2 regions of the Delftia sp. Cs1-4 genome follow, and region 2 is predicted to be linked to the other one. Evidence: riboswitches for the same ligand, from Rfam matches in the RefSeq annotation. Region 2 holds a riboswitch; the other holds the start of a gene.
The links. Region 2 has a riboswitch for thiamine pyrophosphate ahead of DELCS14_RS11530 (long-chain-fatty-acid--CoA ligase). Riboswitches for the same ligand answer to the same signal wherever they lie in the genome.
Positions count from the first base shown of each region.

Region 1 (14,763 bases), 2.3 Mb from region 2:
CGTCCCCTCGAACTCGAATCGCAGGATGCCCACCAAGCAGATGTCTTTGCCGACCAAGTTTTCCAGTTGATCAAGCACGGCATTTACGGAAAGCACAGATTTCATACAAGTTGGAAGCTGGGTTGAAGGTCTGATGGTCGGCATGTGCTACCCCGCTCCATCTTGCCCATGTGCGAACGCTCGATATCGGCAAGGTTAGCCAGCGGTGCCTAGCTCCTGAAGCTTGCGCTGGTCGATTGAGTCGCAGCCATGAGTTAAAGAAAACGTGGCCCCGTCCTCCCCGCGAATCAAGAATTGTGAGCCATGACTCACGCTCAACCAGGTTCGGTGGAACAAGCAACCTTCGCAACCACTCCCCAACCCAACCTCGAAGACCTAGCCATCGACGCCGTCCTGCACCTGGGCGCCGCCCTGGACGTCCTGGACCTGCACGCCCGCCACAACATCACCGCCATCAACTGCGTGTGCCGCGACCTGCTGCGCATCTATTACGCCAAGGCAGATCAGGCGCAGTCGCTGGAGCCGCAGGACAAGGAGCTGCTGGGCCTGCTGCACGACACGGCGGTGGACCTGGGCTATGCCGTCGAGGTGGTGGACCATCTGAATGGCGACGAGGCCGATGACCCCATCCTCTATGCCGTGAGCTATCTGCTCAAGGCGGCCAAGCGGTTTGCGGATGAGGGCGTTGCTGCGGGGCTTGCCGTGAAGGGGTAGGGCGCAGGCCTGCCGCCTGCGTTGCAGGGGCGGGGCCTCAAGGGCAGGGTTTGAGGTGCGCGGCCGTGGCCTGTTCGGTGAGCGGGTCTTCAGCCAGTGCCTGCAGCAGCGCGTCCAGCAGGCCGGGAAAGCGTGCGTCCAGGTCTTCGCGGCGCAGGGAGAGCAGGTTTTCGCGGCCATCGGGGCGCTGCCAGATCACGCCGCTGTCGCGCAGCACGCGCCAGTGGTGGGTCATGGTGGATTTGGACTGGCCCTGCAAGAGCGAGCCGCAGGCGCGCTCATGGCCTGCGGCCAGCGCGCGCACCACGGCCAGGCGCAGGGGGTTGCCCAGGGCGTTGAGCAGGTTTTCCAGGCGTATCTGTTCGCGGTCGGGGTGGTTGGCAAGCATGAATCGTCCAGTCAATGGGGCGCCACTGTGCCATGGAAGCAGTGCCGCAGGGCGCTGCTGTGGTGTGCGGCGCGGGTGTGGGGCGGGCAGTTATCTGGCAGACACGCCCCTTGCGTGGTGAAAACATGAATCGTTCTGCAGGAAGTTGCGGAAGATAGTACGATTGTCTTCGTACATTCAAATTGTCATCAACCCTCATTCAACCCCCGCGAGAATCCCAGCCCACGGCAGATCCACGCATCAACGCTTATCAGCACCCAGGAGTCCTTTCATGGCCCGCCATACCCCCATAGAACGCTATCGCAACATTGGTATCTCCGCGCACATCGATGCCGGCAAGACCACCACGACCGAGCGCATCCTGTTCTACACCGGGGTGAGCCACAAGCTGGGCGAGGTGCACGAGGGCGCCGCCATCATGGACTGGATGGAGCAGGAGCAGGAGCGCGGCATCACCATCACCTCGGCGGCGACTACCTGCTTCTGGAAGGGCATGGACGGCCGCTTTGACCAGCACCGCATCAACATCATCGACACCCCGGGCCACGTGGACTTCACGATTGAAGTGGAGCGCTCCATGCGCGTGCTCGACGGCGCCGTGATGGTCTATGACGCCGTGGGTGGCGTGCAGCCGCAGTCCGAGACGGTCTGGCGCCAGGCCAACAAGTACAAGGTGCCGCGCCTGGCCTTCGTCAACAAGATGGACCGCACGGGCGCGGATTTTCTGCGCGTGCGGCAGATGATGATCGACCGCCTCAAGGCCAACCCCGTGCCCATCGTGCTGCCCATTGGCGCAGAGCAGCAGTTCACCGGCGTGGTGGACCTGCTCAAGATGAAGGCCATCATCTGGGACGAGGCCACGCAGGGCATGAAGTTCGAGTACCAGGAGATTCCCGCAGCCATGGTGGCAGACGCGAAGAAGTGGCGCGAGTCCATGGTGGAGGCGGCTGCCGAGGCCAGCGAAGACCTGATGAACCGCTACCTGGAAGAGGGCGACCTGCCCGAGGCCGACATCCTGCGCGGCCTGCGCCTGCGCACCATTGCGGGCGAGATCCAGCCCATGCTGTGCGGCTCGGCCTTCAAGAACAAGGGGGTGCAGCGCCTGCTGGATGCCGTGGTCGAGCTCATGCCTTCGCCGCTGGAGGTGCCACCCGTGGAAGGCCATGCGGAAGATGGCTCCATCATCGTGCGCCATGCTGATGACAGCGAGAAGTTCTCTGCCCTGGCCTTCAAGCTGATGACCGACCCCTTCGTGGGCCAGCTCACCTTTGTGCGCGTCTACTCGGGCGTGCTCAACAAGGGCGACAGCGTGCTCAACTCCGTCAAGGACAAGAAGGAGCGCATCGGCCGCATCGTGCAGATGCATGCCAATGAACGCCTGGAGGTCGATGAAATCCATGCCGGCGACATTGCCGCCTGCGTGGGCCTGAAGGACGTGACCACGGGCGAGACCCTGTGCGACCCGTCCGCGCCCATCGTGCTGGAGAAGATGGTCTTCCCCGAGCCCGTCATCGCACAGGCCGTGGAGCCCAAGTCCAAGGCCGACCAAGAAAAGATGGGCATTGCCCTGTCGCGCCTGGCGGCCGAAGACCCGTCGTTCCGCGTGCGCACCGATGAGGAATCGGGCCAGACCATCATCGCCGGCATGGGCGAGCTGCACCTGGAAATCATCGTGGACCGCATGAAGCGCGAGTTCAACGTGGAAGCCAACGTGGGCAAGCCCCAGGTGGCCTACCGCGAGACCATCCGCAAGAAAGTCACCGATGTGGACGGCAAGTTCGTGCGCCAGTCAGGCGGCAAGGGCCAGTATGGCCACGTGGTCTTCACGGTCGAGCCGCAGGAACCCGGCAAGGGCTTCGAGTTTGTCGACGCCATCAAGGGCGGCGTGGTGCCGCGCGAGTACATCCCTGCGGTGGAAAAGGGCGTGGTAGAGGCATTGACCAGCGGCGTGCTGGCCGGCTACCCCGTGGTGGACGTCAAGGTCACGCTGACCTTCGGCTCGTACCACGACGTGGACTCCAACGAAATGGCGTTCAAGATGGCGGCCATCTTCGGCTTCAAGGAAGCGGCGAGAAAGGCCAGCCCCGTCATCCTGGAGCCCATGATGGCCGTGGAAGTCGAGACGCCCGAAGACTACGCCGGCACCGTCATGGGCGACCTGTCCTCGCGGCGCGGCATGGTGCAGGGCATGGACGACATGGCCGGCGGCGGCAAGTCCATCAAGGCCGAAGTGCCGCTGTCCGAAATGTTCGGCTACGCCACCTCCCTGCGCTCGCAAACGCAAGGCCGTGCCACCTACTCCATGGAGTTCAAGCACTACGCCGAAGCACCGCGCAACGTGGCCGAGGCCGTGATCAACGCACGCGCGAGGTAAAAGAGGCGGTAAACGTGCAGTGGGCAGCATGCTGCCCCTGACCGTGGCCCGCTCTCACCCCTCCCGTATGCCCACGCCTGCGTCGGGCCGCCTGCGGGGTTGCAGTCCTGCCGCAGGACAGGACTGCCTCGTGATCTGACTCGCCATGATTGTCTGAACGTAGCGCGCAGCGCGAAGTGAGTTTCACGGCGAACCCCGCAGGCGGCCCGGCGCAGGTTGCCCGCAGCGAAGCGAAGGGACGTGGACATTCGGGTCGCTTTCTTTGATCTGACCTTTCTTGGCGAATCAAGAAAGGGCAGTCGGCCGCCGGGCCGAGACCCGGCCTCGAAAAACACCCCCCCGGCAGGGACAAAAACAAGCGCCCCGTCCCAAATCCAAAGGCCCAATGAAAAACAGCCCCTTGAAGGAGCTGTTTTAAAGAGAGACAGGAGAAGCCGAAATCAGGCCTCAGGCTGCTGCTCAGATTCAGTAGCTTCCACATCAGCAGCCGGAGCCGCCTCACCCGAATCCGCCAAAGCCTGCCGCACACCCGCCTTCTCACCAGCCGAAGCAAACTTGCTGTATTTGCCAACGATGCCGACCAGCGCACCATAGATGCGCGGATTGCCCGCCAGGCATTCCTTCTGCTCCAGGAAATCCGCCTCGCCCGTGAAGTTGCCGACCAGGCCACCGGCCTCGGTCACCAGCAGGCTGCCGGCGGCCACGTCCCAGATCTGCAGGCCGCTTTCGAAGAAACCGTCGGCAAAGCCGGCTGCCACGTAGGCCAGGTCCAGCGCGGCGGCGCCGGGGCGGCGCACGCCTGCGGTTTCCTGCATCACGTCGCCCAGCATGTTCATGTACTGCTTGAAGTTGTCGCCACGGCGGAAGGGGAAGCCGGTGGAGATCAGGCTGTCCTTGAGCTGGATGCGCTTGGACACGCGGATGCGACGGTCATTCAGGTAGGCGCCGCGGCCGCGCGTGGCGGTGAACAGGTCGTTGCGCGAGGGGTCGTACACCACGGCGTGCTCGACCTTGCCCTTGAAGGACAGGGCAATGCTCACGCAGTACACGGGGAAGCCGTGGATGAAGTTGGTGGTGCCGTCCAGCGGATCGATGATCCAGACGTAGTCGGAGTTCTTGGCGCCGAACTCGTTGCCCGATTCCTCGGCCAGGATGCCGTGGCCCGGGTAGGCGCCCAGCAAGGTTTCGATGATGGCCTGCTCGGCCGCCTTGTCCACCTCGGTCACAAAGTCGTTGACCTGCTTTTGTGCGACACGCACGGATTCCACGTCAAGAGCCGCGCGGTTGATGATGGCGCCGGCGGCGCGTGCGGCCTTGATGGCCACGTTGAGCATGGGATGCAGGTTGGTCGACATAGATTGTGAGGCGTTGGCGGAGCAGCGGCTGTGCAAGGAGAGGACGGTCCTCTCTGGCAAAAGCAGGCTGTTTGACGCGGGTAAGAACGGAAAAAGCCGCGTCCGGCGATGCGGGGCGGCGACAATAGCGCGCAATTTTACCCGCCTTGTCCGTTTTGTGCTGCGCAACCTGTCCCGTCTTGGGGGCTCTGCCGGCGCCGGCAGGCCAGCGACGCCATGAAAACCCGATTCGTACTGATAGAAACCAGCCACGCCGGCAATGTGGGCGCCGCCGCCCGCGCCCTGAAGACCATGGGCTTTGACGACCTGGTGCTGGTGCGCCCGCGCTGGCCCAACGTGCTGCGCAAGGAAGAGACCATCCAGCGGGCCAGCGGCGCGCTGGACGTGCTGGGCAATGCGCGCGTGGTCGAGACGCTGGAGGAGGCGCTGGACGGCATCAGCCACCTGTGCGCCACGGCCATGACGCCGCGCGACTTCGGCCCGCCCACGCGCACGCCGCGCCAGCATTTCGAGCTGCTGCTCAGCGGGGCGCTGGATGTGCTGGCGGCGCCCGATGAGGCCGCGCCGCCCGCCGATGCCTCCGTGTCCGCACCGGCTCCCGCGCCGCGCTGCAACCAGTCGGGCGTGGCCTTCCTGTTCGGCTGCGAGCGCTTCGGCATGAGCAACGACGATGTCTACCGCAGCGATGTGGCGCTGTCGATTCCGTCCAATCCGCAGTTCGGTTCGCTGAACCTGGGGGCGGCCATCCAGGTGGTGGCCTACGAATGGCGCCAGGCGCTGGGCGGCTTTCCCGTGGTGGAGCACACGCCCGCGCCGCAGCGTGCCGACGCGGCCCAGGTGGCCGGCATGCTGGGCCATTGGGAGCAGGCGCTGGCCCATATCGGCTTTCTGGATCCGGCCGCGCCCAAGAAGCTCATGCCGCGCCTCAACCAGCTTTTCAACCGCTCGCAACTGACCGCCGAGGAAATCCACATCCTGCGCGGTGTTGCGAAGGCCATGCTGCAGAGCGCCCCACCGAAACGCTAGACTGAGCGGTCTTGTCAACAATAACCAGCCCCTAGATGCTTGACCGCCTGCGCTCCGATATCCAGTGCATCCTCGACCGCGACCCTGCGGCACGCAGCACCTGGGAGGTCATCACCTGTTATCCGGGTCTGCATGCGATCTGGCTGCAGCGCCCGGCGCACTGGTGCTGGAACCATGGCCTCAAGTGGCTGGGGCGCTTCATCTCGCACATCGGCCGCTGGCTCACGGGCATCGAGATCCACCCCGGCGCCGTCATCGGCGAGCGCGTCTTCATAGACCACGGCATGGGCGTCGTCATCGGCGAGACGGCCGTGGTCGGCGACGGCTGCACCATCTACCACGGCGTGACCCTGGGCGGCACCTCGCTGTACAAGGGCGCCAAGCGCCATCCCACGCTGGGCCGCGATGTGGTAGTCAGCGCAGGCGCCAAGGTGCTGGGCGGCTTCGAGGTGGGCGACGGTGCCAAGATCGGCAGCAATGCCGTGGTCATCAAGCCCGTGCCCGCAGGCGCCACGGCCGTGGGCATTCCGGCGCGCATCATCGCCAGCAAGAACGGCCACAGCGCCGACGTGACCGAGCACGACCTGGCATCTGCCAAGGCCGAGTCCATCAAGGTCCCGGCCTCTGCCGCGCCCCAGCCGTTCACGGCCTACGGCATCACCCAGGAAATGGACCCCGTGGCCCAGGCCATGCGCGGCCTGAGCGATGGCGCGGCCGCGCACGAGCAGCAGATCGCGCTGCTGTGGGAGGCCATTGCCAAGCTCTCGGCCGGCAGCAAGGTGGGCGACTGCGTGCCCTGCGAGTCCGAGCGCCCGCAGGCCTTCCAGAAGGACAAGATCGACCAGATCATGGGCAAGTAGGCCTGCACAAGATCACCAAAGATCCCCAAGATCCCCCAAGAAGACCGGAGACTCCGACCAGCATGAACGTTGAACAGGCCTTGCATGCGCGCCGCTCCGTGCGCGCCTTCCTGCCCCAGTCGCCCGATGCGGCCCTGGTGCGCTCCCTGATGGAACAGTCGGCACAAGCGGCTTCGGGCGGCAACCTGCAGCCCTGGCGCGTGCTGGCGCTGACGGGTGAGCCGCTGCAGCAGCTGCTCACCGCCGTTGCCGAAGCCGAGCCCCAGGACGCCCAGCCCGGCCTGTCCTACCCGCCCAATCTCTGGGAGCCCTACCGCAGCCGGCGCTTTGCCAATGGCGAAGAGCTGTACCAGTCGCTGGGCATTCCGCGCGACGACAAGCCCGCGCGGCTGGAGCAGCTGGCGCGCAACGGCCAGTTCTTCGGCGCGCCCGTGGGCCTGATCGTGGCGGTGGACGAGCGCATGGGCCTGCCGCAATGGGTGGACCTGGGCATCTACCTGCAGTCCTTCATGCTGCTGGCCTGCGCCAATGGCCTGGCCACCTGCGCCCAGGGCTTCTGGCGCCGCTACAACGACGCCGTGACCCAGGCGCTGGCGCTGCCCGAGGGCTACCACGTGGCCTTTGGCATTGCGCTGGGCTACGAGGACAAGGAAGCCCCCATCAACGGCTGGCGCGCCACGCGCGCTCCGGTGGCCGAATGGGCACAGATGCGCGGCTTCGACTGAGCAGGGCTTTCAGGCCCCTGGGCAAACCCGCAGGGCAATGGCGCCTTGCCATCCCCTATACTGCGCTCTGCTCCGGGGTGTGCTGATGCACTGAGATGCCAACCGGTCCATGCGCTGCATGGACCAGGCGGCGAACCCGACGAACTTGATCCGGTTGATACCGGCGGAAGAAGAGCGGGACCCTGAAGCGGGGCCGAAGTCAGAGGATGGAAGTCCGCCACGGCGGATACACGCAGGGCCGCAACGGCCAGGCAGGCCACCATCCAACGCACATCGGCCCTTGCCAACCAAGGCTGCTCGTGCGCCTTGGCGTGCGTGGCAACCAGGGGCCAAGGCCATACGGCCCTGGCAGGCCCACACTGGCATAGTCCGGTGCGCGGCCTTTGGCACAGCCCAAGGAGTGTCCGGTTCCCGGAGCGTTGTTGATCGACGCTTTGAACGCAAGGAACCCGACATGAACGCTCCCGATTCCATCTTCACCCCCGCAGCCGGCGAAGCTCCAGACGCACAGCGTTTTTCCGACCTGCTGGCGCAGTCGCGCAAGCCGTTCCCGGCCTCCACCAAGAGCTATCTGCAAGGCAGCCTGCACAGCGGCCTCAACGTGCCCGTGCGCGATATCCAGCTGACCAATGGCGAGCAGGTCAGCGTCTATGACACCTCGGGCCCCTACACCGATCCGGCCGTGGCCATCGACGTGCGCAGCGGCCTGCCCGGCGTGCGCAATGCCTGGATCGAGTCGCGCGGCGACAGCGAGTACTACGCCGGCCGCCTGCGCCAGGCCCTGGACGACGGCGGCAAGCGCGGCGAGGAAGACGAGCGCGTGGCCCGCCTGCGGGCCGAGGCCGCATCGCTGCAGCGCCAACCGCGCCGCGCGAAAAGCGGCGGCAACGTCACCCAGATGCACTACGCGCGCAAGGGCATCATCACGCCCGAGATGGAATACGTGGCCCTGCGCGAGAACGGCCGCCGCGAATGGATGGCCGAGTACCAGCAGGACGCCGCGCGCGAGGCCCGCCTGGCCGGCAACGGCCTGGGCGCCGCCATCCCCAAGATCATCACGCCCGAGTTCGTGCGCGACGAAGTGGCGCGCGGCCGCGCCATCATCCCGGCCAACATCAACCACCCCGAGATCGAGCCCATGGCCATCGGGCGCAACTTCAAGGTCAAGATCAACGCCAACATCGGCAACTCGGCCGTCACCTCCAGCATCGAGGAAGAGGTCGAGAAGCTGGTCTGGGCCATCCGCTGGGGCGCGGACAACGTGATGGACCTGTCCACCGGCAAGAACATCCACACCACGCGCGACTGGATCATCCGCAACTCGCCCGTGCCCATCGGCACCGTGCCCATCTACCAGGCGCTGGAAAAAGTGGGCGGCATCGCCGAGGACCTGACCTGGCCCATCTTCCGCGACACCCTGATCGAGCAGGCCGAGCAGGGCGTGGACTACTTCACCATCCACGCCGGCGTGCGCCTGGCCTACATCCACCTCACAGCCCAGCGCCGCACGGGCATCGTCTCGCGCGGCGGCTCCATCATGGCCAAGTGGTGCATGGCCCACCACCGCGAGAGCTTCCTGTACGAGCACTTCGAGGACATCTGCGACATCATGAAGCAGTACGACGTCAGCTTCTCGCTGGGCGACGGCCTGCGCCCCGGCAGCGCCTCGGACGCCAATGACGAAGCCCAGTTCGCCGAACTCAAGACCCTGGGCGAGCTGACCCAGCTGGCCTGGAAGCACGACGTGCAGACCATGATCGAAGGCCCCGGCCACGTGCCCATGCACATGATCCAGGCCAACATGACCGAGCAGCTCAAGCACTGCCACGAGGCGCCGTTCTACACCCTGGGCCCGCTGACCATCGACATCGCCCCCGGCTACGACCACATCGCCAGCGCCATCGGCGCGGCCATGATCGGCTGGTTCGGCACTGCCATGCTGTGCTACGTCACGCCCAAGGAACACCTGGGCCTGCCCGACCGCGACGACGTCAAGCAGGGCATCATCGCGTACAAGATCGCCGCCCACGCCGCCGACGTCGCCAAGGGCCACCCCGGCGCCCGCGCCCGCGACGACGCGCTGAGCCAGGCGCGCTTCGACTTCCGCTGGCAGGACCAGTTCAACCTGGGCCTGGACCCCGACACCGCCCAGGCCTACCACGACGAAACCCTGCCCAAGGACAGCGCCAAGGTGGCGCACTTCTGCTCCATGTGCGGCCCCAAGTTCTGCTCCATGAAGATCACCCAGGAAGTGCGCGAATTCGCCGCTGCCAAGGGCGTGGCCGAGCAGGAAGGCATTGCCGCCGGAATGCAGGCCAAGGCCGAGGAATTCAACCGCGCCGGCGGCGAGTTCTATATCCCCATCGTGGCGGCCAGCAGCGATACGACGGCGCGTTGATCGCGCGGCATTGAGCCGATCCGGGCTGCGTGCAATGCGCGGCCCGGTGGCCGCCGTGGATGGCGCGGCGGCCTTTCCTTGGGAAAACACCTAGCGGTCCGTGATGGCTGAGGATCAGTCCGTCGCCGAATCGTTTATCTCCAGCCACCTTCTCCCACCGAGAATTCCATGGCCAGCCGTTACCGGCGTTGCCCCGCAGGCTTCGCAGGCACAAGAACAAGAACGCGCTGACTGCACGGCCGCAGTTTTCACGCGTGGCCGGCAAGGATTTCAGTACGCCCTGGCCCTCGTGGCGAGGGCTTTCGCCAACTGGCAATCGGGAGGAGGAGACGACATGGCTAGAAGAACCATTCAATGGCTGGGCACGGCGCTTGCATTTGGGACGGCCCTGGCGGCCCAGGCCCAGAGTTCGGTCACGCTCTATGGGCGTGTGGTCGCGGGGGTGGACTACCAGAGCAATGTGTACGATCCGGCCACGGGGGGCTCTGGCAATCTGTGGCGGGCGGTGGGCAACCAGTGGGGCACGAGCATGCTGGGTTTCAAGGGGGAGGAGGACCTGGGCGGCGGGCTGCATGCGCTGTTCACGCTGGAGTCGGGCTTCAGCATCGACGATGCCAAGTTCAACGGCGCAGGTTTCTTCAACCGCCGCACCTTCGTGGGCCTGCGCAGCGGCTGGGGCACGCTGAAACTGGGCAAGGACCTGTCGATCTCGGATGCGCACTGGGCGCTGGACCCCACGGGCCAGCAGTTCATCGGCTCGGCCACGCTGGTGCGGGGGCGCAACTGGGGCGGGCATGACAACATGATCTCGTACGAAACGCCCAGCTGGGGCGGCCTGCGCGTGCTGGCGTTGACCGGCCTGGGCGAGCAGCCGCAGGGCGCATCGCGGCTGCGCAAGGATGCGCTGTCCGTGTCCTATACCGCGCCCACGTTCGAGCTGCGCGCCATCTACGACGTGGCCCGCGATGCCAATGGCCGCTTCAGCGATCTCTACACCACCTCCCGCAACCTGACGCTGGGCGGCACGGTGACGCTGTCCGCGCTCAAGCTGTTCGCGGGCTATGAGCAGCTGTCCGCGCCCGACAGCGCGGCCGGCGTGCCCAACAAGGCGCGGCAGTACTGGATGGGCGCGCGCTACAAGGTGTCAGGCCCGCTGACGCTGATCGGGGCGGGCTACCGCACCACGGTCAACAAGGGCGGCGGCAGCGCCAACCTGTTCATGGCGGGCGCCGACTACGCGCTGTCCAAGCGCACGCTGCTGTACGCCAGCGTGGGCAATGTGCGCAATGGCGGCAATGCGAACTTCTCGGTGGAGACCACCAACAACAACCCGGCGCCTGGGGGCAGCCAGACCGGCTTCTACGTGGGCATGGCGCATTCGTTCTGACTCTGGCGGACCGTGGGTGGTGGCTTCAGGAAGCCGGCCACCCTCCGCCTAGGGCCTTGTGCAGCGTGAGCTGGTTCTGCAGGCGTGCCAGGTGCAGCGCGGACAGGGCCAGCTGCGCTGCGCGGCGGCGCTCCTGGGCGTCCAGCCAGGTGCGCAGCGGCACCTGGCCGGCGCGGTAGCGCGCTTCGTACAGCCGTGTGATTTCCACGGATTCCTGCGTGGCGCGCTGCTGGGCCTCTTCCTGGCGGGCCAGTTCGGTGCGGGCGGACAGGGTTTTTTCCGTTTCGGCCAACGCGGCGTACAGCGTTTTGCGGAAGTTGACCACCGCCTCTTCGTACTGGCTGCGTGCAATGGCGGTGTTCAGCCGCATCTCGCGCACATTGAGAAACGGCAGGGCCAGGTTGGCGCCCAGGGCCGCCACGGGATTGGCCAGCACATCGAGCAGGGTGCTGCTGGAGGTGCCCAGGCTGCCGGTGAGCGATAGCCGGGGGTAGTAGCTGGCGGCCGTGGCATCGCTGCCGGCCAGGGCGCCGCGCAGCCGCAGTTCGGCGGCGCGCAGGTCGGGGCGGCGCCCCAGCAGGTCGGCGGGCAGGCCTGGCTGCACGGCGGGCAGGTCGGCCACGGGCAGCGCCTGGGGCTCGCCACCGGGCGGCTCGGCGCCCTGCAGCAATTCGGCCAATGCCTGGCGCAGTTCGGCGCGGGCCTGGGTGTATTGGCTCAGCAGGGCCTGCTGCTCGGCCAGGGCTTGCCGGGCCTCGCGCAGCTCCAGGCCGGACACGGCGCCGCTGCGGTACTGGGCCTGCACCAGGTCGATGGTGCGGCGTACGTACTCCAGGCTTTGGCGTGACATGTCCAGGCGTTCGTTGGCCAGCGCCAGTTGCCAGTACAGGCTGGCCGTGGTGGTGGTCAGCGACAGCGCCACGGCATCCTTGTCCTGCACGCTGGCCTGTGCTTCGAAGACGGCGGCATCGCGCTGCGCGCCCAGCCGGTCGAACAGGTCCAGCTCCCAGGCCACGCCCAGTGTGGCGCTGGCGTTCTCCAGGGTGCTGCGCTGGCTGCCCGACAGCGGGCGGCTGGCGCCCGTGCCTACGCTGCCGCTGGGCTGGGGCAGCAGCGCATGGCCTGCCAGTTGCGCCTGCAGCGCGGCACGCCGCACGCGGATGCCGGCCGTGGCCATGTCTGGGTTGCGCGCCAGTGCCAGGTCAATCCAGGCATCGAGCCGTGGATCGCCGAAGCCGCGCCACCAGGCATCGGTCATGGGCGTGGGCGTGGGCGTGGCTGCCGGGGACGATGCCTGCGCATGTTCGAACTGCGCGGGCAGCTCCACCTGGGGCGCTTCGTAGGGGGTGCGCGTGATGGCGCCGCAGCCCGCAAGGGCCACGGCGCATGCCAGCGCGCTGGTCTTGAGCATATGCATGTCAATCTCTGGAGAGGGCCTGGACGGGGTCCAGGCGCGCCGCGCTGCGCGCGGGCAGGAAGCCGAAGGTGATGCCTATGAGCGAGGAGCAGGCGACGGCCAGCACGATGGAGGCGGCCGAGAACGACAGCTGGAAGGTGGAGCCCGACAGGCTCACTGCCAGGCCCAGGCCCAGCGCCAGAGAGACACCCAGGATGCCGCCCACGATGCAGACCAGCACGGCCTCGATCAGGAACTGCTGAAGGATGTCCGACTGGCGCGCGCCGATGGCCATGCGCACGCCGATCTCGCGCGTGCGCTCGGTGACCGACACCAGCATGATGTTCATCACGCCGATGCCGCCCACCAGCAGCGCGATCATGGCGATGGCCGAGACCAGCAGCGTCAGCGTGGTGCTGGTGCGCGTGATGGCCTGGCGGATCTGGTCGGAGTTCCAGACGAAGAAGTCCTTGGTGCCGTGGCGTTCCGTGAGCAGGCTGGTGGCCGCCTTCAGCGCGATCTCGGCCGGCACCTCGTCCTTGATGCGCAGCGTGATGCTGTCCAGGTGGTACTTGCCGACCAGGCGCGTGGCGGCTGCCGTGTAGGGCACGAAGAAGGTGGGCGTGGAGCCGCCGAAGCTGTTCTGCGCGGGGCGCAGCACGCCCACGATCTCCACGGGCATCTCGCCCAGCATCACCACCTCGCCCAGCGGGCTGGGGTTGCCGGGGAAGAGCGCGGTGGCGGCCTTCTGGTCGATGACCGCGACCTGGGCGTGCAGGTCCACGTCGCGCTGGTCGAAGAACCGCCCTGACGCCAGGCGCAGGCCCTTCACGCGGAAATGCTCGAAGCCCACGCCCGTCACCTGGGCCATGGCCGCGTTCTCGCGGTACAGCGCCGTGACGCTGACCGACACATTGGGCGTGGCGCTGTCCACGTAGGGCTGCTCGGCCAGGGCCTGGGCATCGGCGGCGACCAGGGTCTCGATGGCGGCGGCGCGCGTGTCCCCGAAGTCCTTGCCGGGGAAGATGTCCAGCGTGTTCGTGCCCAGCTCGCTGATCTGGTTCATCACCTGCTGCTGCGCGCCGCGCCCCAGCGCCACCACCGAGACCACGGCAGAGATGCCGATGATGATGCCCAGCATGGTCAGGAAGGTGCGCAGGCGGTGCGCGTTCATGGCCCGCAGCGCCATGCGCAGCGCTTCGCCGAAGCGGTCGCCGAACATGCGCCAGGAGGCGGCGCGCGGGGCGGCTGTGGCCTCCAGCGGGGGCTTGCTTTCATGCGGGGCGCTGCGCCGGTCCGCGATGATGGCGCCGTCGCTGATCTCGATTACGCGCGAGGCGTGGGCCGCCACGGCCATGTCGTGCGTGACCAGGATGATGGTGTGGCCGTCGGCATGCAGCTCCTGCAGGATGCGCATGACCTGTTCGCCGCTGGCCTTGTCCAGCGCGCCCGTGGGCTCGTCGGCCAGGATGACGGCGCCGCCGTTCATCAGCGCGCGGGCAATGGACACGCGCTGCTGCTGCCCGCCCGACAACTGGCCCGGCCGGTGCTGCATGCGGTCGGCCAGGCCCAGGCGTTCGAGCAGGGCGGCCGAGCGCGCATGGCGGTCCGTGGGCGCCGTGCCGGCGTAGACCGATGGCAGCTCCACATTGCCCTGGGCCGTGAGGTCGGCCAGCAGGTGGTAGCGCTGGAAGATGAAGCCGAAATGCTCGCGCCGCAGCGCGGCCAGCGCATCGGGGCCCAGCTCGCCGGTCTCGCGGCCGGCGATGCGGTAGCTGCCCGAGGTCGGATGGTCCAGGCAGCCGAGGATGTTCATCAGCGTGGACTTGCCCGAGCCCGAGGCGCCCACGATGGCCACCATCTCGCCGGCCTCGATGGTCAGGTCGATGTCCTTGAGCACGGCGACCGTGGTGTCACCCGCGGGGAACTCCCTGCGCAGTCCCCGCATTTGCAGCAATGGCTGGTCCATGCTCACATTCCCATGGGGTCGGCGGCGGGGGCGTTGTTCGGGCCCGCCTCGCCGATCACCACCTGCTCGCCCGCCTCCAGGCCCGACAGCACCTGGGCCTGGGCATTGGTGCGCAGGCCGATGCGCACCTTGCGCTCGGCGACCTTGCCTTCGCCGTCGCGCACGCGCACG
Region 1 is NC_015563.1:4,903,142-4,917,904, reverse strand. It holds gene DELCS14_RS31095 (hypothetical protein) at 1-144, opposite strand, end outside; gene DELCS14_RS21505 (hypothetical protein) at 304-714, shown strand; gene DELCS14_RS21500 (helix-turn-helix domain-containing protein) at 752-1,102, opposite strand; gene fusA (elongation factor G) at 1,374-3,476, shown strand; gene DELCS14_RS21490 (inositol monophosphatase family protein) at 3,917-4,831, opposite strand; gene DELCS14_RS21485 (RNA methyltransferase) at 5,048-5,857, shown strand; gene cysE (serine O-acetyltransferase) at 5,893-6,717, shown strand; gene DELCS14_RS21475 (nitroreductase) at 6,780-7,442, shown strand; TPP riboswitch at 7,506-7,631, shown strand; gene thiC (phosphomethylpyrimidine synthase ThiC) at 7,897-9,840, shown strand; gene DELCS14_RS21465 (porin) at 10,175-11,227, shown strand; gene DELCS14_RS21460 (efflux transporter outer membrane subunit) at 11,253-12,644, opposite strand; gene DELCS14_RS21455 (MacB family efflux pump subunit) at 12,646-14,592, opposite strand; gene DELCS14_RS21450 (efflux RND transporter periplasmic adaptor subunit) at 14,595-14,763, opposite strand, start outside.
Region 1: linked by a shared signal. The riboswitch ahead of thiC (phosphomethylpyrimidine synthase ThiC) and the one ahead of DELCS14_RS11530 (long-chain-fatty-acid--CoA ligase) in region 2 are both predicted to bind thiamine pyrophosphate.

Region 2 (14,763 bases):
CGTTGCCGGCCACGGGCACCCGGTTCACGAAAACACTCAGCGTGCTGGACGCGCCGGTCTGCACGGTGTAGCTGATGGCCAGCGGATGGCCGCCGCTGTAGTTCGCATCCGCCTGGAAAGTGAAGCTGCCGTCTGCCTGCAGCGCGAAGGTCCCGCGCCCCGCCACGTTCCGGGAGCTGCCGGCCGCCACGGTCTGGCCTTCATAGGTGAAGCTGGCGACCACGAGCGCCCCATCGGCATCGGAATCGTTGGACAGCACATTGCCCGTGCGCTGCCCGGCCGTGTCCACCTGCACGCTGTCGGGCGCAAGCACGCTGGGATGGCTGCCGCGCACGGTGTCCGCCGCCTCGGCGCACAGTTGCGCCACGTCCACCCAGCAGGAATCGCCCGCCTCCAGCGCGGCGCCGACTGCGCAGGCGCTGCCGGGACGTGGGGCCGTCGAGGGAATCGCGCCGGGCACGCCCAGCGGAAAGCAGGTGTTCCACACAGGGTCCGTGATGCCGATGATTTTCAGCCGCACCGACGTCTGGTTGCGATAGACCACGGGCAGGAATCCCTGCGGTGCGCCATCGGCACCCACCGCTGTCGTCTGCACGGGAACGGTGAGCGTCTCGCCTGCGGCCTGGTTGAAGGCTTCCTGCAATTCCTGAATCTGGGCCTGCACCCGCTCGACCCAGACCGCCGTGGCTGCGGTCATGACAACAGCACCGCCCATGGCCCAGGCACGCAGGCCGACCAGGGAGATCCGCCCTTTTTGCACACCCCGCACAAGGCAGGCCCCCAAGGCCAACGCCAGCAGCGCAAGAGCGCCAGGGTGGTCCACAGGAATCGCCGCCGGCGCCACGGCTGCCAGCGGTGCCACCGTGATGCTCTGGGCCTGGGCGGCCGGTAAGGCAACGGCAGCAGCAAGAGCGCTGCACGCCTGTATGAAGCCGACGCCACGAGCGGGGAAATGGAAACGTTGCAGCATGGGCCTTGCCTGGAGAATGCGAACCAAACAGGCGAGGGAACAGCCCACGCCGCTGCCTTCAGGCACATCACAAGCGATTGCGCTGCTGACAAATTCTTACTCTAGGCGATCGCTTTCGCCGCGCATATCCCTGAAAACAGGTAATTGGCCAGCCGACGCCGCGAAGAAAGGGGCCATTTGAAGGCCGCATGGCCATACCAGCATCGGTAACCCCCTTACCGCAACCGCGCCAATCTCCGCCCGAACTGCTTCAACTCCAGCGCGGCAGCCTGCGCCACGCGTCCTGCGTCGCTTTCGCCGTCAGTCGACCCGGCCACAGCCAGCACCGCCAGCCGGCTCTGGTAGCGCAATTTCTGCAGCGGCCTGAACACCAGCTTGCCCCGGTACAGCGAGGCAAAGGACGAGGGGACGATGGCCACGCCCAGGCCGCAGGCCACCAGGGCGAGCACGTTGACGAACTGGCCGGCCTCGTGGCGTATGGAAGGGGTGAAGCCCGCGTCCAGGCACAGGGCCACGGTGCGGACGAAGTAGTCGGCGTCCTCGTAGCGCGCAAAGCCCACGAAGGGCTCATGCGCAGCCGACTGCAGCGGTAGCGCGCCTTCGCCAGCCGCCAGTGGATGGGACGGCGCCATGGCCAGGCAGTAGGGATCGTCCATGCCGGCCACTTCCTCGGCCAGTGGCTCGCCCTTGCCGGGGCGCCCGAAGCCCAGGTCCAGCTCTCCGGCGCGCAGGGCGCGCAGTTGCTGCGAGGTGATCATCTCGCGGGCTTCCACGCGCAGGTTCCAGCCGGCGTCGGCAATGCGGCGCAGCAGGCCGGGCAGCACCGAGTGCATGGCCGACGGAACCAGGCCCAGGCGAACCACGCTACCAGTCGCCGAACATGGGCGGCTTCACGGTGCGCGGCATGTATTCGTTCGGCGAGGCGGCGGGCTCCAGCGTGGCCAGCCTGTACGGCGGCTCCGTGGACTATGCGGCCGGGCCCTGGGCACTGGGTGCATCGTGGATGCAGCGGCGCACCACGGCCGTGAATACCGACCGCTATGCGCTGCTGGGCGCGGCCTATGACTTCGGCGTGGCGCGCGCCGCGCTGCTGCTGTACACGCGGCGCGACGACCTGCCTGCCGCCACCAGCGGCCAGGGCCGTTTCTACGAGGCCAGCGTGACCGTGCCCATGGGAATGGCGGGGCAGTGGCTGCTGTCCTATGGCGCCTACCACGGACAGGCTCGCGCCCAGAGCGATGCGCGTGCGCTGAGCGTGCGCTACGACCACTCGCTGTCCAAGCGCACCAAGCTCTATGCGGGCGTGGGCCGCATCCACAACGAGGCGGGTGCCGCCTTCACCATCAACACCGCCAGCAATGCGGGGCCGGTGGTCCAGGCAGGCAGCCGGCCCAGCTCCGTGGTGCTTGGCATATCGCATGCCTTCTGATTGCCGGGGCAGGCGCGGCCAGCGCCTGCCATGCCGACAGGGCGGCCCGGCTGGAGTCTGGCCGTTGTAACAACCCCATGAAATCCAGGGAATATTCGCCTATTTGAATGGATTTTTCCAATCAGAAAAAGTCTGTCCAATCAGCGAATTAGGCGATTTGCAAGAGAGAAAATTTCGCAAAAAGACAAGTGCCTGCGTGATCCGGCAAGAAAAATAAAATCCAAATGTAAACAATTGTTTATCTGGCCTGTAAGATTCTTCCAGTCAATCAGTGTTTCCCCAGGAGGGTGTTGTGAAGCACCTCGCCGATGCATTCATCGGGAAAATGCATCGCACCCGCCTGGCCATTGATTTTTTCATATAAGAATTCTTACTCATTCAATCTTTTGACGCACCACATCCACGGCCACCAAGATGAGAGCGCATCCAGATTATGGAGAATAATATCCGCCCATCACCAGCAAGCCGATACTGGATATAACAAAATCAGCCGGGCCGAGGAATTGCTACAGGCCTGCAAATGGCCAGAGCCTTCCATATATCCCCTGCTGGTGCTCAGATATGTGCAGGAAGCACAGGCCATTTTCGAGCTGCACCGCATGCCCGACCGCGTGGTCTCATGCCGCATTGCAGCCGCCTTCATCCATTGCCAGCTGGGTGAAGAGCGCAATGCGATTGCACTGGCCACTGCGGCAATGGCCAATCCCGCGATGCTGCAGCCGGAATCCATGGCCTGCGCCACCTATGTGAGGGCGCTGGCGCACAGCCGGCTGGGCGAGCTCGATACCGCCTTGCAATTGATCGAAGGCAAGGACCATGATTTCGCATTGATGGCGCCGGGCGTCACGCCCTGGCTGTCCGCCCTGATCAATTGGGCCAGGGCGCAGATTCTGTGGAAGATCTATCTCTACAAGAATCACCAGAATCTGTGGTGCGGGCCACCCCCGGATTCAGGCCTGGTCCAGCTCGGCGCCGCGGCACCCAACAGCGCCGACCTGCAGGCGCTGCTGGAGCGGGTCGGCCGCCAGCTGCCAACGGGCCTGGCCTGGCCCTACAGCGATTTGCTGCAGCTCTCGGTCAAAGGGCTGGATGCGGGCCGCCGCGAAGCCGCTGGCGTGATCCGTGCCATTGAACGCATCGGCGTCCGCCACCAGATCAAGAACCCGCCGATTGCCGGCTGGGCCTGGCTGAGCAGCGCACTGGTGCACTGCAGCAAGCGCCAATATGCCCAGGCCCTGCAGGCGGTGATGCTGGCAAAGTCCACGGCCCAGACCTACCAGCTCGAAGGCCTGTGCCGCAATGCCCTGGTCTACGAGTACCACATACAGGAAACGCAGGGCGATTTTGCAGGCGCGCTGTCCACGCTGAAGGCGCTGAACATCATGCGGCTCAAGAGCATGGCCATCAGCCCCTATCTGGAGAAATCCAGATTCACGGCCATGGACGAGGCACGGCTGCACGATCTGGAACCCGCCTATGTCAAGCGCGCCCTCCAATACATACAGGAAAACCTGGACAAGAAACTACCTATCCAGACCATTGCCGACCATTGCCGCGTCAGTCGGCGCACATTGGAGGTTTCCTTTCGCAACAGCCGGTCGTGCAGTATCGGCGAATATATAAGGCAAAGCCGTATCCATCTTGCGGCCGAATCGCTGCTGACCACCGACCAGAGCATAGGACAGATTTCCTCGCAGCTTGGTTATTCCTCGCTTTCATCATTTTCCAGAGATTTCTCCGGACATTATGGAATACCGCCGTCTGTCTGGGTGCGCCATCATCGATTGGCGTGATCCGGATTTTTATGCGATGCGGCCCGATTGCGTGGCATGCAGCCATATTGAATACTGAAAGGAATACGCATGAAATACCTGAAAAACATGAAGACGGGCTCCATGTTGGGTCTGGGATTTTCGATTCTGATTGCCATCGCGCTGTCGATTGCGCTGTATGGCCGCGCCCAGCTGGTACAGGCCTCCGATGATGTGGCCTACCTGGCCGACAAGCGGATCACCAGCCTGCTCCGGCTGGTGGAGATCAAGGGCTCGGTGGAGTTCATCTTTCGCGGCGTGCGCAGCATGGCGCTGATGGAGGACGCCGGGGAAAAGAAGCTGGCCAAGGCCGCACTGGATGCACAGCGCCAGAAGATCAGCCAGTTGATGGAGAAATTCCGCGAAGGCCTGAGCACCCCGCAGGGCGTTGCGCTGTACGACAACATGAAGAACGCGCGCATTGCCTATCTGCCGCTGCTCGACCAATTCATGGAGGCGGCCACGCGCCACGACCTGCAGGCCGTCTCGGCCATGCTCGGCGAAAGCGGGGAGTTCCGCAAACGCCAGGACGCGTTCTTCAACTCCATCAATGACATCCTTGCCCACCAGCAGGTGCGCGCCACGGAAACGGCGCAGGCCTCCGAGGACAAATCCCTGGCTGCCGGGCGGCTGATGCTGTCCCTGGCGCTGGCCGCACTGGCCATAGGCGCGCTGGTGGGCTGGGCCATCACGCGGCGCATCACGGGCCTGCTGGGCGGGGAGCCCGCCTACGCGGCGCAGATCACGCAGGAAGTCGCCAGGGGCAACCTGGCGGTGGCCGTGGCGCTGCGGCCCGGTGACACCACCAGCCTGCTGGCTGCGCTGAACTCCATGCGCGCGAGCCTGGCAGACATCGTCAGCCAGGTGCGCCACAGCAGCGAATCGATTGCCACGGGCGCCAGCCAGATCGCCTCGGGCAACGCGGACCTGAGCGCTCGCACGGAAGAGCAGGCCGCCAACCTGGAGGAGACGGCCGCCTCCATGGAGCAGATGACCGCCACCATCCAGCAGAACGTGGACACGGTGCGCAGTGCCTCGGGCCTGGCCCAGTCGGCCAGCGCCACGGCCGTGCACGGCGGCGAGGTGGTGCATGGCGTGGTCAGCACCATGGAGGACATCACGCACAGCTCGCGCAAGATCGAGGAAATCATCGGCGTGATCGACGCCATTGCGTTCCAGACCAACATCCTCGCGCTCAACGCCGCCGTGGAGGCCGCGCGTGCCGGGGAACAGGGCAAGGGCTTTGCGGTGGTCGCCTCGGAGGTGCGCTCCCTGGCCCAGCGCTGCGCCAACGCGGCCAAGGAGATCAAGGGCCTGATCAGCGAGAGCGTGGGCAAGGTCGCTGCCGGCTCCCGCCAGGTGGCCGAGGCCGGCAGCACCATGAACGACATCGTCACCCAGACGCACCGCGTGGCCGAACTGATCTCCGACATCGGTGCCGCCACGCAGGAGCAGTCCCAGGGCGTGACCCAGGTCAGCGACGCCGTGCAGCAGCTCGACCAGGTGACGCAGCAAAACGCCTCCCTGGTGGAAGAGTCTGCCGCCGCTGCCGACAGCCTGAACAAGCAGGCGGCGCAGCTGGTGCAACTGGTCAGCGTGTTCCGCCTGGATGAAAGCGAGGCCCGGGCACAGGCCGTGTCCGCGCCCGTGACAGCTGCCGTGCCGGCGCGCGCACAGACCGCCAGGCCGTCTCCAGCGCTGGCCCCCGCCGCGCCCCGTACCAAGCCCCTGCGTGCGGCAGCGGCGGCGGCCTCCAGCGCGCCTGTGGCGCTGCCTGCCAGGACCACGGCACCCCGCCACGCCACGGCGGCCGAGATGGCGGAGGAGTGGGAGCAGTTCTAGAACAGGCTCAGCGCATCACCAGGCCGCCATCGACGAACAGTACCTGCCCCGTCATGAAGCCGCTCAGTTCCGAGGCCAGGAACAGCACCGGCCCCGCCACGTCTTCGGGGCTTGCCAGGCGGCGCAGCGGCGTGGCGGCCATCAGCGATTCTCGGAAGGACTCGCGCGTGTCCTGCGTGCCCTGCGTGGGATAGACCAGGCCGGGCGCCACGCAGTTGACGCGTATGCCCACGGGCCCCAGCTCGCTGGCCAGGTTCCGGCTGAAAGCTACCAGCGAGGCCTTGGCCGTGGTGTAGTCGTGGTAGGGCACGACGGGGTGCTCCACCAGGTTGCTGGCGATGTTGACGATGCTGCCCCGCGCACGCTGGCGCATCTGCGGCAGCACCGCGCGGCAGACGTTGAAGGCCGCGCCCACGGCACCGTCGTACTGGGCCTGGTAGTCGCTCCATTGCAGGTCGTCGAAGAGGCGGCGGCGCTCGGGGTCGAAGGCGTAGGGTTTGAAGGCGTTGTTGACCACGATGTCGATGGCGCCCGCCTCGCGCGCCACGGCATCGGCCATGGCCTGGACGGCGGGCTGCGAGCCCACATCGGCCTTGATGGCCCAGGCATCGCCTCCGGCCTGCTTGCCCGCAGCCTGGCAGGCCGCCACGGTGCGGGCGGCGGCTTCGTCGTTGGACAGGTGGTTGACCGCCACGGTGGCGCCCTCGCGCGCAAAGGCGATGGCAATGGCCGCGCCTATGCCGCGGCCAGCGCCGGTGACCAGCACCACCTTGCCTTGCAGGCCCAGGGAAGACGGCTGTGCCATCTCAGGCCCCGGGCAGCAGGCTGGTGTCCACCACGTCGGACACCTTGATCTGCCTTTGCACCATGCCCAGCGCGCGGTAGACGTCGGCGCCCTTTTGCAGGGCGGCCAGGTCGAAGCTGCCCAGCGGCTTGCCGGCCTGCAGCGGCTGCGAAGACGCATTGCGCAGGCGGATCACGTCCAGGTTGATATCGCGCTGGGTGCCGTCGATGGCGTGCTTGCCGGCCAGCGTGGCGGCCTCATCGGGGTTGGCCATCATCCAGGCAGCGCTGTCGCGGTAGCCCTTGAGGAAGGCGCGCAGCAGGTCCTTCTTGTCGCGCAGCGTGTCCTCGCGCACCACGAACATGTCGCTGGAGATGTTGAGGTGGTCGCGCACCTGCATCACATCGACCTCGCCAATGCCTTTGCGCAGGCCCACGGCCAGGCCGGTATCGGTGGCGGCCGTGGCATCGACCTGGCCCTGCATCAGCGGCGCGAAGTTGAGCAGGCCGGTGACGACGATGGTCACGTCCGACTCCTTGAGGCCGGCCTGGTGCAGCATCACCAGCAGGTTCTGGCGCGTGCCGCTGGACAGGCTGTAGACGCCGATCTTCTTGCCCTTGAGGTCCGCCGGCTTGCGGATGCCGGCCGACTTGAGCGAGACCACGTTGAACACGTTCTGCGGGTAGATGTCGTAGATGGCGACCAGCTTCTCGCCCTTGTCCAGGGCCATGAAGAAGGAGCCGGGATCGGTGAAGGCCACATCGGCCTGGCCGCTGAGCATGTTGCGTATGGCGTCGCCGCCGCCCGCGCCGGGCAGATAGGCCAGCTCCACGCCCTGGGCCTTGAAGAAGCCCTTGTCGGGCTCGGCCAGGATGTTGGTGATCTCGCTGATGGGCTTGCTCCAGCCCGCCAGGCGGATCTTGCCTTGCACAGGAGCGGCCAGGCAATTGCCGGCCAGCGCCAGGCCGGCAAAACCGGCAGAGGCGCCCAGCAGGCTGCGACGGGTGAGGAAGGGGGATTGCGGTGTGTGCATGGCGCTTGGGGAAAAGGTTTCGGAAGTGTTCAGGGTGGTCAGGCGGCGCGCGAGCGCAGCAGCCGGCGCTCCAGCACCAGGCAGGCCTGGTACAGCAGCAGGCCCATGGCGGCGATCAGCACCAGGGCCGCAAACATGAGGGTGGTGTCCATCATTCCCTGGGCGGCAATGACCACGGCGCCCAGGCCGCGGCTGGCGCCCATGAACTCAGCCACCACGGCGCCGACCAGGGCCAGCACCACGGCCACGCGCAGGCCCGCAAGAATGGCGGGCAGACCCGTGGGCAGCTTCAGGCGCAGCAGCGTCTGCAGCCGCGTGGCGCCCAGCATGCGAAACAGCTGCAGCCGCTGGGCATCGACCTGGCGCAGGCCGGTCAAGGTGTTTTCCATCAGCGGGAAAAAGCAGATCAGCGCGGTGATCAGCACCGTGGGCAGCATGCCGAAGCCGAACCACAGCACGAACAGCGGCGCCAGCGCCAGCTTGGGCACGACCTGGCTGACCACCACATAGGGCTTGAGCACACGCTCGAGCAGCTCGGATTCAGCCAGGGCCATGCCCGCAAGCAGGCCGATCGCGCTGCCGGCCGCCAGCCCCAGCAGCAGGGCCTGGAGCGTCGCCCGGATGTGCGGCCAGAAATAGCCCGTGGCCAGCCCCGTCCACAGCGATGCCGCAATGGCCGAGGGCGCCGGCAGCACCAGGGCGGACAGGCCCCATTGCCGCACCAGCAGCTCCCACAGGCCCAGCAGGACCAGCGCCAGCGCGGCGGCCAGCAGGCGGGCATGGAACAAGGACACCGTCATGCCGCCGTCCTGTCCATGGCTGCGCGCACGCGGGCGCAGTGCTCGTTGAACGCCGGCCCGTGGCGCATGGCCTGGGTGCGCGGCGCGGGAAGATCGACCGCCATATCGGCCACGATGCGCCCGCCGTGCATGAGGGCGATGCGGTCGCCCAGGTAGACGGCCTCGTTGATGTCGTGGGTGACGAAGAGCACCGTGGTGCCGCGCTCGCGGCAGGTGCGCAGCAGGTCGTCCTGCAGCTCGGCGCGCGTGATGGCGTCCAGCGCGGCAAAGGGCTCGTCCAGCAGCAGCAGGGGCGGGTCCAGCACCAGCGCCCGTGCCAGCGCCACGCGGCTTTGCTGCCCGCCCGAGAGATGGCGCGGATGGCGCTGCGCGTGGCTGGCCAGGCCCAGCTGCTCCAGCAGCGCCAGGGCGCGTTGCTCGTCCTGCGGCGCGGGGCGCCTTTGCAGCGACACGGGCAGCAGCACATTGCCCAGCGCCGTATGCCACTCCAGCAGCGTGGGCGCCTGGAACATGAAGCCCAGTTGCGGGCCGGGCTCGGCCAGCTCGGCGCCACGCAGCAGAATGCGGCCCGACTGCGGCCTGAGCAGCCCCGCCGCCAGCTTGAGCAAGGTGGTCTTGCCGCAGCCGCTGCGGCCCAGCAGGCAGTGGACCTCACCGGCCTGCACGCGCCAGTCCACGCCGTCCACCACCGGCGGGCGGCCCGGGTAGGTGAACACCACCTGTTCGATATCTAGAAACGCCATGCCGTCAGCCCCGTCTGTGATGCCCGTCATGCCCGTCGTGCCGGTGTGCATGGATGTCAATCCGCATACGGGGCGAACGGCTGCGCCGCCGCCTCGGCAGATTGCTCGATCTCGGTCATGCGCACCAGGTCCAGCAGGTTGAAGCGGCCGTCATGGTGCCAGCCGGCCTCGGGCATGCTCATGGAGCCGATGGCGCTGATGCGTGTGACGCCGGCCGCGCCCAGCAGGCCCGCCAGCCGGTACAGCTGCTCGGGCGAGGCGGCAATGCCGGCCGTCTGCAGGTAGTCACGCTGCGCGGCCACCACGGGCACGGCGTCATCCAGGCGGTCCACGCCCACCACGGCAATCGTGCGGTACAGGGCCGTGGGCGCCAGCGGCTGCAGGCTGTCGCTGTAAGCCACGCTCCAGGGTGCGTCAACGGGTCCCAGCAGTTGCTGCGCGTCGCCCGACCATTCCACGGACTGCTGCCAGCGGGCCACGGCGGCGCCCTCCTCCAGCTCCAACGGCCGGCGCGCAAAGCGACGCTGCAGGTTGGCCAGCTCGGCCGCCAGATAGTCGGCAAAAGCACGCGCAGAGACGGGGGCGCCGCGCTCCACGTAGAAGACATGGGGCGAGTAGCAGCCCTGCTGGTCGTAGCGCATCACGTCCCAGGCCGCCAGCCGCGCCACGGCGGGCGCCTTGAGCGTGTCCAGCGCGGCAGCGCCCACCATGCCAAAGCCCAGCTTGTGGCCGTGCGGCAGAAAGCGCGTGGTCACGGGCAGGCGCTGGCGCAGTGCCTGCAGCGTCTGGTTGCCGCCGTAGGCGAGCACGGTGTCGGCCTCGGCGTGGAGCGCGGCGGCGGCATCTCCATTCGCGCCATCCGCCCCATCCACACCCCCCGCACCGCTCCACCACACCACGGCCAGGCAATCGGCCAGCGGCGGGTGCACCTCGGCCAGCAGCCGTGCGAACCAGCCCGCGAACAGCGGCTCGGCGCTGGCCAGCTTGCCAATGGCGGGCGCCTTGACCAGCAGGCCGCAGACCAGGCTCCACAGGGACAGCGCAGGCACATTGCCGGCCCAGCTGTGCATCAGCAGGTCAGGCCCGAAGGCACGCACCGCGCCGCCCTTGGGCGCGGGCTGGAAGCCGTCGAGCACGGCCGGGTTGGCAAAGTCCTCGGCCACGAAGCGCCGCAGCTGCGCGGCGCGAAAGGTCTTGAAGAAGCCCGTCAGCCCCATGCGTACCATGTCGGCGTCATAGCCGCTGACCACGGGCAGCCAGGTCTCGGCCTGGCGCCGATAGGGATCGCTGCGGTCCAGCAGGCGGGCGATGGCGCGGTCGATGGCATCGATGATCTCGGCCACGGGCATGGCCCTGAGGTGGCGGTCGGCGGCTCGGCGCACATGGGCTGCCAGCGCATGCATCTGCGGGCCGGTCAGCAGGGGCACGGAGACTTCCAGCCGCACGCCGCCGCGTTCGAAGGGCAGCACATGCCACTGCACCTCGTCCTCGCGCAAACCAGGCAGTTCGGGCAGGTAGCCGGCCGTGATCCGCTCGATGTTCATGCAGCAGCGGCCTTCACGAATTCATCGACCGCCAGCGAGCAGCCCTTGGCCGCTGCGCCCTCGGCACGCCCCAGCAACAGGAAACCGCTGTTCTCGCCATGGCCGGCCCACAGGCCCACATCCTCGGTGAGGATGGTGGTGACCGCGTTGTAGTTGGCCAGGTCGCAGTGCACGAGAATGCCGCGCTCGCCGGGCGCCACGCTGCGGCCGGTGACGGGCTCGACCAGGCGCGAGCGCATCCAGTGCGGCCCCGACTTGACCGAGGGCAGCGTGGCATTGCCGTCGTCGTAGAACTGCGTGCTCAACTCGGTCATGCCGTACATGTTGATGCAGTGGCTGCGCGGCACGCCCAGCAACCGGGACAGGTCGGCGTAGAAATCCTCCAGCGGCAGCTCGCGCGACTGGCCCTTGTAGCCGCCCGTGTCCAGAATGCGGCTGCCCGGCGGCAGACGGAAGCTGCGGCCCTGCTCGCGCAGTGCGTCCATCACATGCACCAGGCTGAAGCTGGCGCCCAGCAGCGCATAGGGGCGGCCGCTGCGCTCGGACTCCTCCAGCACGGCGCACAGGCCGGGCATGTCCAGTCCTTCGGGGGTGAGGAAGTAGCGGCTGTCAGGAGTGCCGAATTCCGTCTTGGCCAGCGCCAGGTAGTGGGCCAGCGAAGAGTTGGGCATGGCCTGCTCGTCGGGAAAGAGGATGCCCATGGGCAGGCGCTCGTGCCCGGCCATGAAGCGCTGCGCGAAGTTGCGCGTCATCGACGCATCGTAGACATCGAGCGCGGGATGGAAGTGGCGCCCGCGCGAAGACAGCCCCTTGGCCTGGCCCGTGGTGCCGCTGGTCATGAACACGCGCTCCGTGGGCGAGGCCGGCTCGCTGCGCAGCTCCATGGCCTTGAACGCGTCAATCGGCACGGCGGGAATGTCGCTCCAGGTCTTCACATTGCGCAGCGTGGCGCCGCGCCGCTGGCAGAAGCTGCGAAACGGCGCATTCGATTCGTATTGGTAGGCGAACAGCCGCAGGGCCAGTGCGTCGAACTGCTCGTCGGTGCAGCCGTCCATGGCGATGAATGCAAGCAGGTCTGCGACCAGAGAAGCCGCCTGGGGCCGGGCCTTGTCCATGGAATTCCTTCGAGAGCTGGGACGTGATGCTCCGAAGGCTCCCCCGCCCGTGGCGCATGGGCGGCCACGCAGGGGTGCAAGCTCTTCTTCCGCCGGAATGACCCGGTTCAAGTTCTCGGGTGTGGATCTCAGCACTGGCGTGCACCCCGGAGCGGAGGGCTATCTTACAGCAGGGTCGCCAAGGGTGCAGGACCGGGACAATCCTGCTGCGGGCCGTATCAGCCCACGGCCGTCAGCCGCCGCATCACCCACTCCACGGGCCCCTGCGCCACCTTCTTGCTCCAGGCCCAGGCGGCCAGGCTGGCGATGATCACGTACAGCGCGGCGGCCACGGCCACTTCGCGCAGGCTGCGTGAACCGTCCAGCGCGCCCATGGCTTCCAGCAGGCCCATGCCGATGAGGATGTGTGCCAGGTACAGGGTCAGCGTCATGCGCCCGGCCGGCAGCAGGCCGCGCCACGGTCCAGCGGGCCAGCGGTCGGCCAGCCGCAGGCAGGCGCCGATGGCAATGCTGGCGCAGCCCAGGCCCATCAGCAGGTAGGCTGGGCCGGGCGGCATGGGGCCGGTGGCCAGCCAGGCAGCCCATTCACTCTGTGCCGCAAGTGCCGAGACGGCGCAGGCCAAGCCCACCATCGCAACACCGCAAGCTACCAGGCCCCATTGCACGCGCGGCTCGGCCAGCGGCAGGCGCGCCAGCAGCATGCCGCAGAGGAAGAACGCAAACCAGGGCAGCACCGGATGGAAGCCGTTGAACAGCAGGTTGCGCGCAAAGCCGGCAGGCTCCCACAGGCCCTGATAGGAGAGGTTGGCCCAGTCCCAGCCCTGGCTGTAGTCCAGCTGCAGCAAGGCCCAGGCGGACAGCACGGCCACGGCCGCCATGCCGGCCAGCAGTGCAGCGGCGCCGGCCTGCAGCCAGGCGATGGCCAGCACGAAGTAGACCGCGTAGTAGTGAATGATGTCGGCCGGAAAGATCAGCAGGTTCATGCCACCGGCCACCAGCAGGAACAGCGCGCGGCGCAGTGTCCAGAGGCGCGCCGTGGCCGGCTCCAGCGAGCGCGTGGCCAGCACCAGGCCCAAGCCTGCCAGCACCACGAATGTGGCCGAGGCCTTGCCCTCCAGAAAATGGAAGAACGACAGCAGCCAGCCAGGCTCCTGCAGCGCGGGATGCATGGCCTGCTTGAAGTTGACGAACACCATGCCTGCCAGCGCCAGGTAGCGCGCCAGGTCCAGCCCCGCCAGGCGAGCGCCCCTGCCGGTGGCGTGCCTCATGTCGCGCCCCCCCGTGCCTCGCCTCCAAGAAGGCAGGCCAGCAAGGCGGGATGCAGCACATCGACCCCTTCATCCGCCCCCGCGTCTTCTTGCGGCGTCACCGCCAGCGCAAAGCGCAGCGCATCGCTTTCCACGGCATCCAGCAGCAGTTGCGCAGCCAGGCGCACGGGCACGGCGGGCCGCAAGAGGCCCTGCTGCGCCCCGCGCTCCATGAAGCCTGCCAGGCCGTCGAGCATGCGCCTGCGGTTGGCCTCGAAGGCCGGCGCCAGCCCGGGCGAACGCGCGATCTCGGACAGGCATTCGGCGCTGAGCACGGCCCATTCCCGCTGGCGGCACAGCGCCTGGTAGGCGGCCAGGAATTGCGCCACCACAGGCAGCGAAGGGGCTGCGGCCCGCTCCAGCGCCTGCAGCAAGGGCAGCAGCTCGGTCTGCTCCTGCGTGGCGACCTCGGCAATCAAGGCCTGCTTGCTGTCGAAGTGGTTATACAGGTTGCCCAGGCTCACCGAGGCAGCCTGCGCAATGTCGCGCATGCTGGTGCAGTGAAAGCCGCGCTCCACGAAGCACTGCAGGGCGGCCTCCACGATGACAGCCCGGCGCTCGCTGATGTCTTCTTTCTTTTTCATGCCCCGAATAATGAACGAACGTTCATTCATAGTCAACACCGGGGCATGGAATCACAGCGGCGGCTGGGGGCCCACGCCGGAAGGAACGGCCTCCTCGTTGGGCCTGCAGGGCTGGCGCAGCATGCGCCGGCAGTCCGGCAGCTGCCGCTCATGGGCATAGGCGATGTGGCCCAGCACGATCTTCGACGGCCGGCTGCGGTCCAGCCAGACGGTGTTGGTCGAAGGCGTGGACAGATGGTCGAAGGCCCAGTACCCGGTCTGCGAAGGCGTGTCCAGGGTCACGCGCAGGCTGGAGCCCGCGCGGAACACATGGGCGAATTTCTGGATTTCCACGCGCATCGGCGTGGGCTCGCCGGGGCGCAGCGGGCGCACGGCGGCCTCGGTGAAATCGCCCCAGGGCCGCAAGGCGGTGGAGCGCTGGCCGTCCAGCGCGCGCATGGAGGCACGCAGCCAGCCACGCTGCACGAACATCTCCAGGCCGTCGGGACGCACTTCCGAGACGGTGACCTGCACATCGGTATCGCCGGCCGTGGCGCTGAGCCACAGGTCCAGCGAAGCCTCGCCATAAAAGCTCAGCGCGCGCGGCAGCGGGGCCGTGGTGAAACGCAGCAGGCCCTGCCCGGCGGGGCTGGCCGTCCATTGGCCCGCGCCGGACTCGGTGTCCGCGTCGGGATGGTTGGCCTCGGCGCCCGGCAGCGGGTAGCGGTAGCTGGCCGACTGGCGCTCGGCCTGCGGGGGCGCATCGCCCAGCCCGCCGCCAGGCTGCAGCCACAGCGTCATGGGCGTGACGCGCACGGGCAG
Region 2 is NC_015563.1:2,615,867-2,630,629, reverse strand. It holds gene DELCS14_RS11580 (midcut-by-XrtH protein) at 1-970, opposite strand, end outside; gene DELCS14_RS11575 (LysR family substrate-binding domain-containing protein) at 1,186-1,833, opposite strand; gene DELCS14_RS11570 (porin) at 1,851-2,399, shown strand; gene DELCS14_RS11565 (AraC family transcriptional regulator) at 2,786-4,192, shown strand; gene DELCS14_RS11560 (methyl-accepting chemotaxis protein) at 4,262-6,052, shown strand; gene DELCS14_RS11555 (SDR family oxidoreductase) at 6,060-6,857, opposite strand; gene DELCS14_RS11550 (ABC transporter substrate-binding protein) at 6,859-7,869, opposite strand; gene DELCS14_RS11545 (ABC transporter permease) at 7,908-8,669, opposite strand; gene DELCS14_RS11540 (ABC transporter ATP-binding protein) at 8,666-9,442, opposite strand; gene DELCS14_RS11535 (acyl-CoA reductase) at 9,469-10,956, opposite strand; gene DELCS14_RS11530 (long-chain-fatty-acid--CoA ligase) at 10,953-12,071, opposite strand; TPP riboswitch at 12,139-12,230, opposite strand; gene DELCS14_RS11525 (DUF418 domain-containing protein) at 12,290-13,339, opposite strand; gene DELCS14_RS11520 (TetR/AcrR family transcriptional regulator) at 13,336-13,962, opposite strand; gene DELCS14_RS11515 (CocE/NonD family hydrolase) at 14,014-14,763, opposite strand, start outside.